Regions from separate parts of the Mesorhizobium sp. HAY1-8B genome, predicted to be linked through region 2. Evidence: riboswitches for the same ligand, from Rfam matches in the RefSeq annotation. Region 2 holds a riboswitch; the other holds the start of a gene.

Region 1 (7,401 bases), 2.3 Mb from region 2:
CCCAGTCGACATCGCCGCCGCGAATGGCCACGGCGCAATCGACCAGCCAGTCGCTGTGGGTGTGGGCGTCGAGGCCGCCATGCGCGATGGCAAGCGCGATGCGGTCGGCCGGCGACGGCACCAGCACGCCGACGCCGCTGAATTCGGCGCTATCGGCCCGTCGCCAGATGGCCAGGTCGTCATCCTCGCTCCGTTGCGAACCGTCATAGGCGAGTTGGTGCAGGTCGATGTCGCCAAGATTGCCCTTGAAGAAATTCATCGAGCGCAGCGACGCCAGTCTTGTCCGCAGATATTGCGGGCTGACGCCGGTGGCGATCTGCCAGTCACCATCGCGCAGCACGTCGAAGGCCGTCTGCATGTCCCGCGGCCGCACCAATATGTCGATGTCGTGCGCCACCCTGCCGCGCTGTGCCGACGCGTTCAAGGCAATGCGGCTGGCACCCTTGATCAGCATTACCTGGCATCCCGCATCCGCCATCGCCTTCAGCGCCGGTTCGGCCTCGCGCATGGCCATGCGCGATTTGGTCCACAGCATCTTCTGCAGGCCGACGAGGCGCGGATAAGCGGAATGGCCGGCGAGCTTCCTGCCGAACCTGTCGGAGATCGCGGCCAGCAGCCGGTGCTCGCGGAACGAGACGAGATCGATATCGTTCTCGTCCAGCCAGCGTGCGGCGCAGGTGGCAGCGGCGTCCTCGTCGGCAAGGAGCGCTGCCTTGAGCAACTGATCGAGCCCACCCGTCGGCCATGACCAGCCATAGTCCGGGAAGCGTCGGTCGATACGGCGAATGTCAGCCATCAGCCCGAGCCGGCCTTGTTCCGCGCCCGCCGCAGCATGGCGAGCCGCGCGACCTGGAGATAGCCGCGGTCGCGTGCCGGATCGCGCCCGTAGGACAGACTGCCAGGCCGGATGCGGCGCCGTGCCAGCACCTCGTCCAGCATGTCGAGGGCAAGGCCCGCTTCGCGCACCCGGGCGATCCAGTCGATCATTTCGCCACGGCCGCCCGGCGGATCGACGATTGGCCCAATCGTCTCGGCGACCTCACGGCGGATCATCATGGTGGTGCGCGACCAGCCGGGCACAGCCTCGGCCTCGGGCGCGTCGGGCCGGTCGTTGCGGAAATTCCGCCAGTGACAGAAAACCCCTGATGTCGTGGGAAATCTCTCCAGATGCGCGAGCTGCCTCTCGATCTTGTCCGGCAGCCAGAGGTCGTCCGCATCGAGCGTCGCGATGAGCGGCGTCGACAGCGCCGCGATGCCCCTGGTCGTGGCGCTGCCAGGCCCGGCATTTGCCTGGCGCAACAGCCGCATCGGCAACTCCGTTCCGCTGATCGCCGAAGCGAGATCGTCGGTCGAACCATCGTCGACGATCACCACCAGTTCAGGCCGCACCGTCTGCGCCGCGACCGAAAGCAGCGTCTCGGCAATCGTGCCGGTTGCGTTGAAGGCCGGTATGACGACGCCGTAGTTCCGCATGCTACATGAACCGCCAATTGGCGAGTTCTTTGACATCGAAGATGCCTTCGACGCCGTGCAAGGAGGGGTCGGCCTTGCGCCGTCGCATCGATTTGTGGATGGCTCGCATGAATTCCCGAAGGGATGTGTCGGCCTGCTTCGTCATGTTGCCGGGGTGACGCCTGTAATAGAGCGCCACGGTATCCGGCGTGACGAATCTGGGTCCACTTTCAAAGGTGCGCAGCAGATAGTCGGTGTCCTCCGCCTGGTGGAAGGCTTCGTCGAAGCCGCCGATCCGATCGACGAGCTTGCGCGAGAAAATGCCCGATGACAGATGAATTCCCCTCACGGTCATGAAATGGCTGCCGGGCTCGGGTTCCAGCCTGTCGTCGTCGATGCCGTCGACCAACATCATGAGGGAATAGGTGAGCTCAAGACCGGGGTCGGCCTGAAAGAACGCAATATCGGCCTTGAATCGTCCGACCGGCGAGACATCGTCCGAATCGAGGAACGACACGAGCTCCGTTTCCGGTTTGAGCAGCTTGAGGCCGGCGTTGCGGGTCCTGGTCACGCCCATGTTCTCCTGCCGAAACAGGCGGATGCAGGGGTTCTCCCCCATCATCGAGCGCACGGCCTCCGCCGAACCGTCGGTCGAGCCATCATCGATGACGATGATGTCGAGATCGGCGGCGTCGCGCTGACGCACCAGCGAGCGCAATGCCGAAACGACATAGCGTTCGCGGTTGTAGACAGGCATGATCACGCTCAACTTCATGAAGCAACCCGCGTTAGAAAATCCGCAATGGTGCCGGCGATCTCCTCGGGATGTGTTCCCAAGGACAGGCGGTAGCTTGGCAACAGGCGAGTAAGATCGCCGAAGAAACGAAAGCCGCTTTCGCGTTCCCCCGGCATCTGCATGATGCCCGACGGCGCCAGCGCTATCATGGCGTCTCGCCGCGACACCGGCACGATCGAACTCGCCTCGCCACCGCCGATATGTGGCACCACCAGCGCAACGATGTCTAGCGCCGGGGGTACCGGCCGCGGCGCTATGTCGACAATGTGAAAAGTGTGCTTGCCCTGCCAGTTCAAGGGGCTCTCGACCCCCAGCCGCTGCTTCAGGCCCAGCCGCGCGAAACCGCGCGCATCCTGCTTCAGCGTTGAAAACAGAGGCCGCGCGGTTACGCCACCGGCGAGATCGATCAGCACATAGTCATCGCCGACGCTGTCGAGCCCGTTGAGCAGACCGGCGGCGACGGTGCCGGATTTGCCGGCGCCACCCGCACCGGCAAGCAGCACGCCCTTGCCATTGGCACCGAGCGTGCCGGCATGGGTCAGCCGCATGCCGCGCGCCGCATATTCCCAATGCAGGAAGGCCCGCAGTGGCGCTGTTGGCTCCCAGGGCGGGAAGGCATCGGCCGACGCCATCAGCTGCACGCCAATGCGGCGTTGCGGATCGTAGACCTGCCAGAAATCCAGATCGTGAAAATAGTGGCCACGCAGCCCGTCCCTGGCGAGCCGTTCGGCAAAGCCGTATTCGGTGAAATGCGCGTCGCCCCACCTTGCCGGCTCAGGGATGCCGCCGATGCCAGGATGAGCGATGAAGATACGGCATGCCGCCGGTGCCGTCAGGCCATCATGGGCCTCTACAAAGGCGTGGCCCAGCGCATCCGCGAGCACACCGGGACGGACATGCGCGGTCAGCTCCAGTCGAGGCAGGCGGACCGTCAGCGGGGCCGGATAATGTGCAGCGGCTTCTTCCGCGGCGGTGATGAGATACCGTGCGTAATCCGGCAAGGTTTCGAGCGTGACGCGCGGCATCCAGCGCCCTCTATCTCGGACGCAGCCGGCTCGTCAGGATGCCTGCTTGACCGCCGGCCAGCCGAGGGGTTCCTCGACCTCGTGGATGGGATCCACGATGATCAGGTCGGCGAGGTCGTCGTGAATGCTCACATTGAGCGGTTCGTTCGTGGCGGCAAGCTCGGCGGATAGCTCGTCCGGCAGCGCTTGCGCAACCTGATCTGAACGCACCAGCAACCCCATTTCGAGCAGTTGCGAGATGAAGTGTTCGAGTTCCGCCGCGCCCAGTGTCGAGCCACCGGCGGTCAGCCCGATCAGGGCTTGGGTGTTGACCCCGGACGAGAGCGCCTGCCAAACCCTGCTGCCGGAATCGGAGAAGCCGAAATACTTGCCATTCGCAAGGTTGAGCACGACGGCCTCGCCATCGAAGGATTCGAAGACGATGTCCCTGCTCGCAACCGCATAGGTGTCGCAATCATGCGTCATTGTTGCCCCCGCTTCACAATTCCCGCCCGCCAGCGGGATCGCTTCCACTGACAACGCCTGTAAACGCTCGGTTCTTTCTTGGCAAGGCAACCGGCGCCGGCAGGGTGCCGGCACTTTTGGCGATCAGTTGGAGCGCAAGCCGATCACGCCTCGATTTCGAGAGCCGATAGCGGCTTCGAGCAGCAGGCGAGGATGAAGCCGTCGTCGATCTCGTGATCTAGGATGCCGCCATTGTGGCTCATCTCGACGGCACCGGAGACTTTCTTCACCTTGCAGGTTCCGCACAGGCCGAATTCGCAGGCCGCGGGTATCCGCACGCCAGAGGCACGCGCCGTCTGCAGCACGGTCTGGCCGGCGACGCATTCGGCGTCGACGTCCGAAAGCGCGAAGCGGATCTGCGTTGCGGCCTCGACGGGAACGGCCACGCCATCCTGCGCCGGCGTTGCGAACGGCGCCGGGATCTCCTCCACCGCGGGTGCGGCAAAGCTCTCCTGGTGGTATTTCGTCATGTCGAAGCCGGCGGCTTCCAGCATGCCGCGCACGGCGCGCATGAAAGGGTCCGGACCACAGCAGAAGATTTCGCGTTCACGGAAATCGGGCGCCAGCAATGGCAGCCGGATGGCGTCGATACGGCCCATATGGCCATACCAGCCCTCGCGGCTTGACCGCTCCTCGATCATGAAGCCCAGCGACAGGCCTGGCATATGACCGCCGAGCAGCTCAAGCTCCTTGCGGAAAATGATCTCTTCGGCGCGACGCGCGCAATTGACGAAGCCGACATCGGTCCATGGCGCGCAGTCGTTCAGCCAGCGCAGCATCGACATCATCGGCGTCACGCCGGACCCGGCCGAGATGAACAGGTATTTGGCCGCCGGATGGCTGTGCAGCGAAAAGTCGCCGCTCGGCCCATAGGCCTTGACGTGCGAACCGGGTGTCAGGTGATCGAACATCCATCGCGTGCCGATGCTGCCGGCCTGCGCCTTCACCGTGACCGCGATAGAGAAGGGCCGCGACGGAGAGGAGGACAGCGTATAGGTGCGCATCAGCGGCCCGTCCGGTACAGGTAGCTCCAGCGTCACGAACTGGCCCGGCTTGTAGCGGAACCAGGTCTGGTTGTCGGATCGGAACGTGAAGGTCTTGACGTCAGGCGCCTCGTCGCTGACGCCGATCACTTCCAGCACCTGCAGCCTGTCGTTCCAGGGCGCCATCTGATCGAGATGGCGATAGAGGCCAAGGTCGGTCATCGCATTCATCCCTCAACCTCTCAGGCGACGCTGCGCAGCGCCGGCCGGCCGCCTTCGGCGAGGCGCGGGCCGATGAAGCGGGCGTACCAGTCGACGAACTGGATCACGCCGCCCTCATGCAGCTCCGAATAGGGGCCGGGCTCATAGGCCGGCGACAGGATGCCGAGGGCGTTTTCCTCGACGATGCGGCGGTCCTGATCGTTGGTCTCGGTCCACACATGGGTGAGCTCGGCAAGATCGTAGTCGACGCCCTCGACCGCATCCTTGTGCACCAGCCACTTGGTCGTCACGGCGGTTTCGGTGGCGCTGATCGGCAGCACGCGAAAGGTGACGGCATGGTCGATGAGGATATGGTTCCAGGTCGTCGGGTAGTGATAGTGCATCAATGTGCCGATACGGTCGGCCGAGACGCTGTCGGAGAGGTTCTTCTTCACCGCCCGCTTGCCGTTCATCGTGTAGCTGACCGCATCGCGCAGCAGCGGCGCCCGCGTGGCTCGGTATTGCCCCGCCGGGTCGATACGGAACTTGCTCGGCAGGCCGGCCGCTTCGCATTTGGCCCAGTGCGCCAGCATCTCCGGATCGCTGTCGGCGCCTTGCACGCCGGTCACGGTCGGTGCTTCCGGGAAGGTTTTGCACAGCTCCGGATGATTGCCCGCGCAGTGATAGCACTCTCGGTTGTTTTCCCAGACGAGCTTCCAATTGCCCTTTTCGACGATGGTGCTCTCGAAGGCGATCTTTGCCTCGCTGAGCCGATGCGGCTTGAGATAGGGTTCGATCATCGCCCGCATCGGCGCGAAGTCGGCTGGCTCCTTCGCCAGGCAGATGAAGATGTAGCCGGCAACGCTTTCGCAGGCGACCGGCTTCAGCCCGAACTGGCTCTTGTCGAAACCGTCGGCCATCTGGCGGGCAAACAGCAGGCGACCGTCGAGCTCATAGGTCCACTGGTGATAGGGACAGACAAGTTTGGCGGCCGTGCCCTTGTCCGTGTTGCAGACCCGGCTTCCGCGATGGCGGCAGGAATTGTGGAAGGCGTTGATCTTGCCCTGCTGATCGCGCACCAGCACGACCGGGTAGTCGCCGACCTGTACGGTGATGAAGCTGCCGGGCTTGGGCAATTCGCAATCATGGCCGATGAAAAGCCAGTCGCGGTACCAGATCAGCTCCATGTCGAGCTTGAAATAGTCCGGGTCGGTGTAGAAGGGCTGTTCGAGCGAGAAACCCTCTCTGCGGCTGTCCAGGAGCCTCAGCATATCGTTGCGCACATCCATGTCCTGTCCTCGTGTTTAAGGACTGACTATGGTGGTGATGGAGGAAGGATCGGATGCAGTCCCGGCGAAGCGCCGGTCATGCACTATCCACCTCTTGACCGCCCACCGCGATCAGTCGAGTTCAAAAATCTCGGGCTGGTTTCCGGGCTCTGGAGTGTCCTTTCGGACGGTCGCTACACCTTCCCAGGCTTTCGCCCAGTGGTCTCCCGTTGCGACTTGAACTCCACCACCGTTGCGGGGGCAGCGCCGGACTTTGACCGGCTTCCCAATTCTCCGCCCCGTCGTCACGAAGCGGCACCTGAGATGGTCATGATCTAATCACGACAGCGCATGCCACATCGGCATGAAAGCGACATCGCATCCATGTGGCGCGACACGCTTGCGCAGCGGGCGGGCCGGGAACAACGGCCACGAAACGTGTCTCGGTGGAGACGGTGCCGGCTATCGAAATCGCCCCGGAATCGAAGCAAGAAAGGTTAACGGTTTCGAAAAGTGACTATTAGCAGATTCTAAAATCGAACCGAACGGTTCGTTTCTGTTGACGGTGCGTACAGCATGGTGTGAACGCTGGGCCTGCGATACATCAGGTGATCGCGTTGCTGATTTTATCTAATCGATTGATATCAAAAAGAAAAATGTTTGATCCGGAAGGCTTTGGTACAATTTCAAGTGGTGGACTCTTGGTCCACACGGAACAACTTCGTGATTGGAAACGGCCACCTGGCTTTCCCACATCGGGGCTGTCCGAACGACGCGATTTTAATCCCAAGACACGCCGCTAGACGGACGGAAAAATACTGGAGTACCAAAAATGAAAAAGATTGTTCTCACTGCCGCCGCCCTTCTGGCCATTTCCGGCAGCGCCTTCGCTGGTAGCGATCATTATGGTTCGAATGCACCTGCAGCCACTGCTGCCGTCGACGGTTCGTATACCGCTTCGACCAAGAAGTCGGAGCCGGCTGCTCAGGCGCCTGTCACGGGTGCCGATCGCAACCTCTTCGGCAACAACTAACAGTCGATTTCCAGCAGGCGGTGGGCTCGGCTCGCCGCCTTGGCGGAACTCGAAGAATTCAGGAGACTTGAAATGAAGAAGATCATCCTTGCTGCCGCCGCCGTTCTGGCTATCTCCGGCAGCGCCTTCGCCGGCAGCG
Region 2 (7,401 bases):
TGTTCGGCGGGCCGGCCAGGGCGTTGACGCGGGCCTCGGAACAGGCCGCCGATTTCGTGGCGCGCGTGGGTGTTGACCAGCGAAGCATCCTCAACATTGGCGGCAGCAAGACCGCGCTGCTTCATCACCGCGGCATTGCCAACGAAGTGTCGATGGGCTCGGCCTTCGTGCTGCCCGGCGATTTCGATACGCCCGGCCTCGAAAATTTCCAACCGGCGGCTTTCATCGCGACGCCGATCCTGAAAGTGGTCGAACCGATGCTGCCAGGCCCCCCCGCCGTCTCCCGCCTCTTGCGGGCGCTTGGCCGGTTCCCGCGCAAGGGCTGCTATCTCTATGGCGGTAAGTGGATGGCCGAGCCTGTATTTCCAGAAGGCATGAAGACGAACGGTTTGCTCGGCCTTTCCTCCAACCAGCAATTCATGGGCCTGCCGGCTGACGCAGCTGTGATGCCCGGCGATTATGCGTTCCTGCGGCCGACGCAAAGCGAGGCGGTGCTGCAGCAATTCGGGCCGATCGCGGTGCTTTCCAGCGGCAGGATCGTTGATCGCTGGCCGGTGTTGCCGATGATGTGATCGTATCGGATGATTGACTCCGTCAAGTAAATGATTGATCCTGTAAAAGACAGGAGATGTCGATGACGATTCACCATCAGCCCAGCAACGAAGCGCCCAACAAGGACCTGATCGATGCGGTGCGGGCTTTCAACCGCTTCTACACCCGCCAGATCGGGCTGCTCGACGAAGGGCTGCTGAAAAGCGCCTTCTCCCTGACCGAGGCGCGTGTGCTCTACGAACTGGCGCACCGCGACGGTCTGACCGCGACCGACCTCGGGCGCGACCTCGGTCTCGATGCCGGCTATGTCAGCCGTCTGCTGAAGAAGTTCGAGCGCCTTCACCTTATCTCCAGGTCAACGCTGGTTTCGGACGCCAGGCAATCGTCGATTGCGCTGACGACGGCGGGAAGGAATGCCTTCGCGCCGCTGAACAAGGATTCGCACGACCAGGTCGCGACCCTTCTCGATAGGCTACCTGCGTCGGAGCAGGACCGGCTGGTGAAATCCATGCGGACGGTCCAGGCTTTGCTGGGTGAAAGCGATGAGCCAAGGATCCCTTATCTGTTACGACCGCTGCAGGTCGGCGACATCGGCTGGATCACCCGCCGGCAAGGGATGCTCTACGCGCAGGACTATGGCTGGGACGAAACCTATGAGGCGCTGGTTGCCGAAATCCTCGCGGCATTCGTCAAATCCTTCGACCCGAAATGGGAACGAAGCTGGATCGCCGAGCGCGATGGCGAGGTCGTCGGCTCGGTCTTCGTCGTGCGCAAATCGGATCAGGTGGCGAAGCTGCGCCTGCTTTATGTCGAACCTTCGGCGCGTGGCCTCGGCATCGGTAGGCGGCTGGTCGAGGAATGCATCGGCTTTGCCCGTGCGAAGGGCTACAAGACGCTGACCTTGTGGACCAACGATATCCTGATCGCCGCCCGGCACATCTACCAGGCGGTCGGCTTCAAACTGACCGAGGAAGAACCGCACCACTCCTTCGGCAAGGATCTGGTTGGCCAGACCTGGGACTTGGAATTGTGATCTCCGCCAAGCCTTGACGGGTATCCAGATCTCCAGCCCGCCATTGCCGTTGTTCGGATCGAACTCCGGACCGTAGCGCTCGAATTCGGGCGCGTCCGCTATCTCGTGCCCGGAGGCCGGCAGCCATTTGTTCCAGATTGTATTGACGGTGCGGCGGATGGTCGAGATGTGCTCGCGATGCGCGAACACCGCATATTTCCGGGCTGGTATCCGCACCCGGCAGAGTTCCCTTGGAAGGTCGGAAAAATCGGTGATCTCGACACCGGCGACGTAGTCGAAATTGCCGGCGTCGTCGCCGTTGACGCAGACGCCGTAGGCGACGTCCAGGAGCGAGACTGGCTCGATGTCTTCTTTCGGCAGAAAGCCTCACTTGACTTCGCCGAGCGGCACGATTTAAATCGTAATGTAATTACATTACGTCCGCAATTTCAGCGCCGCCGCGGGATCGACAATGCATCGAGAAATCCGTTGCGAAGCAAATTGGGGAAAACTACGATCGAGTGGTGATGGTCCCCGAGTCGAAAGGCAAGGGGTGAAAAGGGAACACGGTGAGATCCTAAAAAGGTCGAAGCCGTGGCTGCCCCCGCAACTGTAAGCGGTGAGCAAGATCCGAAATGCCACTGGCCGGCAAGGCTGGGAAGGCAGGATTGAGCAAGGACCCGCGAGCCAGGAGACCTGCCATCACTGAGTTGACCGGACGGGGTGTGCCGGGAGGAAACGTGGACGTCGGTCTTGTCGGCCGGCTCGCCAACATCCTTCCGTCGCCAGTTTTGGAAAGTGACGGAAGTTGGACGGCGCTATCGATCACCACATCATCGTGTGCACGCTTTGCCGTGACGTTCCGACCGGCATCAGGTCGGGCGAAAGCCTGTGCGCCGATTTGCGCTCCCGGCTCTCGGCCCATGATGAACCCGCCGTGTCGCATGGCTTCACGGTCGAAGGCGTCGAATGCATGGCGGGCTGCGCACGGCCGCTGACGGTAGCCTTCCAGGCGCCGGGCAAGGCTACCTATCTCTTCGGCTCCGTCGATGCCGAGGCCGACGCCGGTGATCTCGTGCGATTTGCCAGGCTCTACGCCTCGCTCGCCGACGGCTGGTGCAATTCCGGAGAACGTCCGTCGCGACTGGCCGGCAAGACGCTGGCCCGCATCCCGGCGCGGGGCAAGCTGGCGGGTGATAGCCGATGACAATGCCACTCCTCGAGGCGCGCGACCTGGGTGCTGTGGCGAATGGCCGGAATCTGGTCCATGCGGTCAGCCTCTCTATCGCCACCGGCGATCGTCTCGCCATCATCGGCCCCAATGGTGCCGGCAAGACGACGCTGCTGCGCATGCTGTCGGGCATGCTCAGGCCAAGTTCGGGCGAGGTGAAGCTTGGCGGGCGACGGCTGGACAGGATCTCGACGGCCGAGCGGGCCCTGCACATGGCCGTCGTCGGCCAGACCGACCAGCCGGATCCGCGGCTGGCGGTGATCGACTATGTCGAACTTGGCCGCGTTCCGCATGCCGGCCTGAGGCGCAGGAGCGAGGAGCGCGACATTGTCGTCGACGCCCTGCGCCGGACCGGCCTTTTGCCGCTGCTCGGCCGCACCATTGGCTCGCTGTCTGGAGGGGAGCGCCAACGCGCCCAGCTGGCGCGCGCCATCGCACAGCAACCAAAGGTGTTGTTCCTCGACGAGCCGACCAACCATCTTGACCCGCGTGCTCGCGGCGAGCTTCTCGAACTCGTCGCCGGCTTCGGCATGACGGTGATCGCGGTGCTGCATGACCTGGCCCTGGTGGCGCCTTTCGCCACCAGGGTCGCGGTGATGAACGAAGCCCGGCTGCACGCGTTGGCCGCACCGCGCGAAGCGCTGACGCAACAGCTGATCCGCGAGATTTTCGGCGTCGACGTGTTTCGCCTGCGCCACCCTACCGAGGACCGTGAACTGACGGTGTTCGATGTTCCGAACCGCGCCGCGCCACCATCCTGATCGAACCATCCCTCATCAACGCTGTTCAACCAAGGAGCAAAATCCGTGAAACGTCTCGCCTTGTCGCTCGTCTTTTCCTTGCTGGCCTCTACCGCCTTCGCTTTCCCCGTCACCGTCGACAGTTGCGGCAAGCCGCTGACCTTCGACGCGCCGCCCAAGCGCGCCGTCATCCATGACCTCAACATGGCCGAGATGGCCTTCGCGCTGAAGCTGCAGCCGTCGATCGTCGGCCTGACCGGCATCACCGGATGGTACAAGGTCGGCCCCGAATTCAAGGCCGAGCAGGGCTCAATCCCGGAACTCGCGCCCAAATACCCGACGCTCGAGAACCTGGTCGCCGTCGAGCCCGATTTCTTCTTCGCCGGCTGGTACTATGGCATGAAGCCGGGCGGCGACGTGACGCCCGACACGCTCGCCCCGCATGGCATCAAGACACTGGTGCTGACCGAAAGCTGCGTCCATCTCGACAAGAACCGCCCGGCGGCTTCCATGGACCTGCTCTATGGCGATGTTGAAAAGCTGGGCAAGATCTTTGGCAAGGAGACCGAGGCGCAGAAGCTTGTCGCCGGCTGGAAGGCGCAACTCGCGGACATCACCGCGAAGGTCGGCGACGCCAAGGGAACTCGTGTGTTCCTCTATGATTCCGGCGAGGACAAGCCGTTCACCGCCGGAAAATTCGCCATCCCGAGCGCCATGATCACAGCGGCCGGCGGCGATAACATCATGGCCGACATGGACACCAGCTGGGGCAACACGGACTGGGAAACGGTGGCGTCGCGCAATCCGCAATTCCTCATCCTGCTCGATTACCAGGATGGCGGCGGCTACAGGAAGCTGCTCGATTTCTTGAAGGCGCATCCGGCGATGAAGGAGACGGACGCGGTCAAGAACGAGCGTTTCGTGGCCCTTCGCTATGCCGAACTGACGCCTGGACCGGCAAACATCGAGGCGATCGCCAAGATCGCCAAGGCGATGCATCCGGAAGCGTTCTGATGCTTCTTGCCCCCGGGCATAAATCCGGCGCGCTTTCCGGGCACAAGGCATTCGCGCTGGCCATGGTGGCGGGCACGGTGGCGGTCGTCGCCCTCGTGCTGCTGTCGATCGCCTATGGTTCGACGCTGATCCCGTTGAGCGACGTCATCGCCTCGCTTGGCCATGCCGTCGGGTTGAATGAGCACCAGGTGTCGGGCCCGGTCGGCAAGATCGTCATCGATCTCAGGCTGCCGCGCACGATCCTGGCGGTCTGTGTCGGTGCCGGCCTCGGCATCACAGGCGCGTTGCTGCAGACGGTGACCCGCAACGATCTCGCCGATCCTTTCCTGTTCGGCCTGTCGTCGGGAGCCGCCGCCGGCGCTGTTTCCGTCATCACCGTCTTCGGCGACAGTTTTGGCATCTGGACCTTGCCGGTCGCGGCCTTCACCGGCGGCATACTGGCCGCCTGCATCGTGCTGCTGCTGGTCGCCCGGGTAAGGGGGCAGGGGCCGGAGCGGCTGATCCTCGCCGGCCTTGCCGTCTCCTTCCTGTTTACGGCATTTACCAATTATCTGGTCTTTGCCGGAGACCAGCGCGCCGCCCATTCGGTGCTGTTCTGGACGATGGGCGGGCTCGGGCTGGCGCGCTGGGACAATGTCTGGCTGGGCGCGTTGGGAGCCGGCACGATCGCGGCCTACGGACTGTGGAACCACCGCAGGCTGGACGCCTTCCTGGCCGGTGAAAGTGCCGCCGAAAGCCTTGGCGTGCCGGTGGCGCGCATGCGCAGGGCGACGTTTCTCGTTGCAGCCTTCTCGACGGCAATTCTCGTCTCGGTCGCCGGCGTCATCGGCTTTGTCGGATTGATGATCCCGCATCTGTCGCGGCCGCTGGCAGGTCCCTTGCATCTGCGCCTGATCGCAAGCTGTGCATTGTTCGGGGCGGTGCTCCTGCTGGCAAGCGATCTTCTGGCCCGGACGCTTCTGCCGCCGCAGGAACTGCCGATCGGCATCATCACCAGTTCGCTTGGTGCCTTCTTCGTCGTTACGCTGGTCGTCCGAAACCGCCTGTGAAAAAGGCCGATTCCTGACGTCCGGCTGTCTCCAGCGGTTCACGGATTGCCAGCCACGATCGACCGCCACGCACATTTGCCGGCTTTCACCGTCACGTGACATCTTGAATAGTAAGCACGCTTATTATATGTATCGCTCATGGTTTCTGATGGCATAGACAGACTGGGCTTTTTGATCCACGACGTGCAACGTCTGCTGCGCAAGCGCTTCGAGACGCGCGCCAGCGGGCTTGGCCTTTCGTCGGCGCAATGGCGCCTCATGGTGCGTGTCGCCAAGGAGGCAGGCGTTACCCAGGCGCGGCTCGCGGAACTGCTCGAAATCGAGCCGATCAGCGTCTCGCGCCTCGTCGACCGGATGGAGGAGGGCGGCTGGATCGAACGCCGCGCCGACGCCGCCGACCGCCGCGTGCGCATGATCTTCCCGACAGCCAAGGCGAGCGCTGCCTATGCCGAGGTCAAGAGTCTCGCCGGCGAAGTCTATGAGGAATCGCTTGTCGGCGTTTCGCCCGAGGACCGCCGCGTCCTGATCAGGGCGCTCGATGCGATGGCGCAGAATCTCGCCGACGGCGATACCTCGTCCTCGGACAAAGTCGAGCCTACGAAAGGCGCAGCAGCATGAACGCGGCAGCCAAGGTTGACGAAAACGCCCCCAAGGTTGAGATGGAAGCGCCGGCCCAGCCGGTTGCCGCCCCTGTCGCGGTTGCCCCGCCAGTAGCGCCGGTCCCGGCGGCGCCGAGGAAGAAGCGCCGCATGGGCCGCTTCCTCTTGATGTTCGCCTTGCCGGCCGCGCTGATCATCGGTGGCGGCTATGTCTGGGTGACCGGCGGGCGCTATCAGGAGACGGAGAACGCCAATCTGCAGCAGGCCAAGGTGTCGATCGCCTCGGACACCGCCGGCCGCATCGTCCAGGTCGCCATATCGGACCATCAGATGGTCAAGCAGGGGGATCTCCTGTTCGCCATCGACCCCGAGCCTTACCGGATCGCGCTCGCCCAGGCCGACGCCGCGGTTGCCGCGGCACGCCTCAATGTCGAGCAACTGCGTGCCGCCTACAGCCAGTCTATGGCGCAGGAGAAGTCCGCCAGCAGCGAGGTCGACTACGCCCAGTCGCAATATGACCGCGCCGCCGATCTCGCGCAGAAGGGCATCAACGCCAAGTCGTCGCTGGACCAGGCCCGCAACGACCTCGACAAGGCAAAGCAGCAGGTCGCCGTTGCCCAGCAAGGCATCATCAGCGCCAAGGCCGCACTTGGCGGCAATCCCGACATCGAAACCGACAAGCATCCAACCGTGATGTCGGCGCTCGCCGCGCGCGACAAGGCCGCCTACGACCTGGCGCAGACCACGGTCAAGGCGCCCGCCGATGGCGTCATATCGCAGGCCTCGTCCTTCAAGGTCGGCCAGTTCGTCGGCTCCGGCACGCCGCTGTTTTCGCTGGTCGAGACCAACGACACCTGGATCGATGCCAATTTCAAGGAAACCCAGCTCACCAACATGAAGCCGGGCCAGAAGGCCGAGATCGTCGTCGATACCTATCCGGGCAAGACTTTCGAGGCGACGGTCAAGGCGATCGGTGCGGGAACGGGCGCGGAATTTTCGCTGCTGCCCGCCCAGAACGCCACCGGCAATTGGGTCAAGGTCACGCAGCGCATCCCGGTGCGCCTGGAACTGACCGACGCCGACGCCAAGATGGCGTTGCGGACCGGCATGAGCGCCAGCGTTACCGTCGATACCGGCGTTGCGCGTGGTTTTCCCGCAATATTCGGTCACGCCACGGCTGGCGAGCCCGCGCAGTAACGTCGGC

The links. A riboswitch is a leader RNA that binds a small molecule or an ion and turns the genes downstream of it on or off. The one in region 2 is predicted to bind cobalamin.
Region 1: it holds a riboswitch for cobalamin, as region 2 does, so the genes downstream of both, AC1VON_RS06750 (aromatic ring-hydroxylating oxygenase subunit alpha) here and AC1VON_RS17350 (DUF1636 family protein) in region 2, are expected to answer to the same signal.

What each region holds. Positions count from the first base shown of each region.
Region 1 is NZ_CP200321.1:1,347,007-1,354,407, forward strand. Features, by position in the region: gene AC1VON_RS06720 (nucleotidyltransferase family protein) at 1-796, opposite strand, end outside; gene AC1VON_RS06725 (glycosyltransferase family 2 protein) at 796-1,473, opposite strand; gene AC1VON_RS06730 (glycosyltransferase family 2 protein) at 1,475-2,227, opposite strand; gene AC1VON_RS06735 (serine kinase) at 2,224-3,273, opposite strand; gene AC1VON_RS06740 (PqqD family peptide modification chaperone) at 3,307-3,738, opposite strand; gene AC1VON_RS06745 (FAD-binding oxidoreductase) at 3,882-4,982, opposite strand; gene AC1VON_RS06750 (aromatic ring-hydroxylating oxygenase subunit alpha) at 5,003-6,250, opposite strand; cobalamin riboswitch at 6,367-6,567, opposite strand; gene AC1VON_RS06755 (DUF680 domain-containing protein) at 7,062-7,262, shown strand; gene AC1VON_RS06760 (DUF680 domain-containing protein) at 7,335-7,401, shown strand, end outside.
Region 2 is NZ_CP200321.1:3,684,274-3,691,674, forward strand. Features, by position in the region: gene AC1VON_RS17335 (DSD1 family PLP-dependent enzyme) at 1-572, shown strand, start outside; gene AC1VON_RS17340 (bifunctional helix-turn-helix transcriptional regulator/GNAT family N-acetyltransferase) at 635-1,585, shown strand; partial or broken gene AC1VON_RS17345 (GyrI-like domain-containing protein) at 1,598-1,909, opposite strand; cobalamin riboswitch at 2,076-2,282, shown strand; gene AC1VON_RS17350 (DUF1636 family protein) at 2,373-2,771, shown strand; gene AC1VON_RS17355 (ABC transporter ATP-binding protein) at 2,768-3,556, shown strand; gene AC1VON_RS17360 (ABC transporter substrate-binding protein) at 3,602-4,549, shown strand; gene AC1VON_RS17365 (FecCD family ABC transporter permease) at 4,549-5,598, shown strand; gene AC1VON_RS17370 (MarR family winged helix-turn-helix transcriptional regulator) at 5,737-6,216, shown strand; gene AC1VON_RS17375 (HlyD family secretion protein) at 6,213-7,394, shown strand.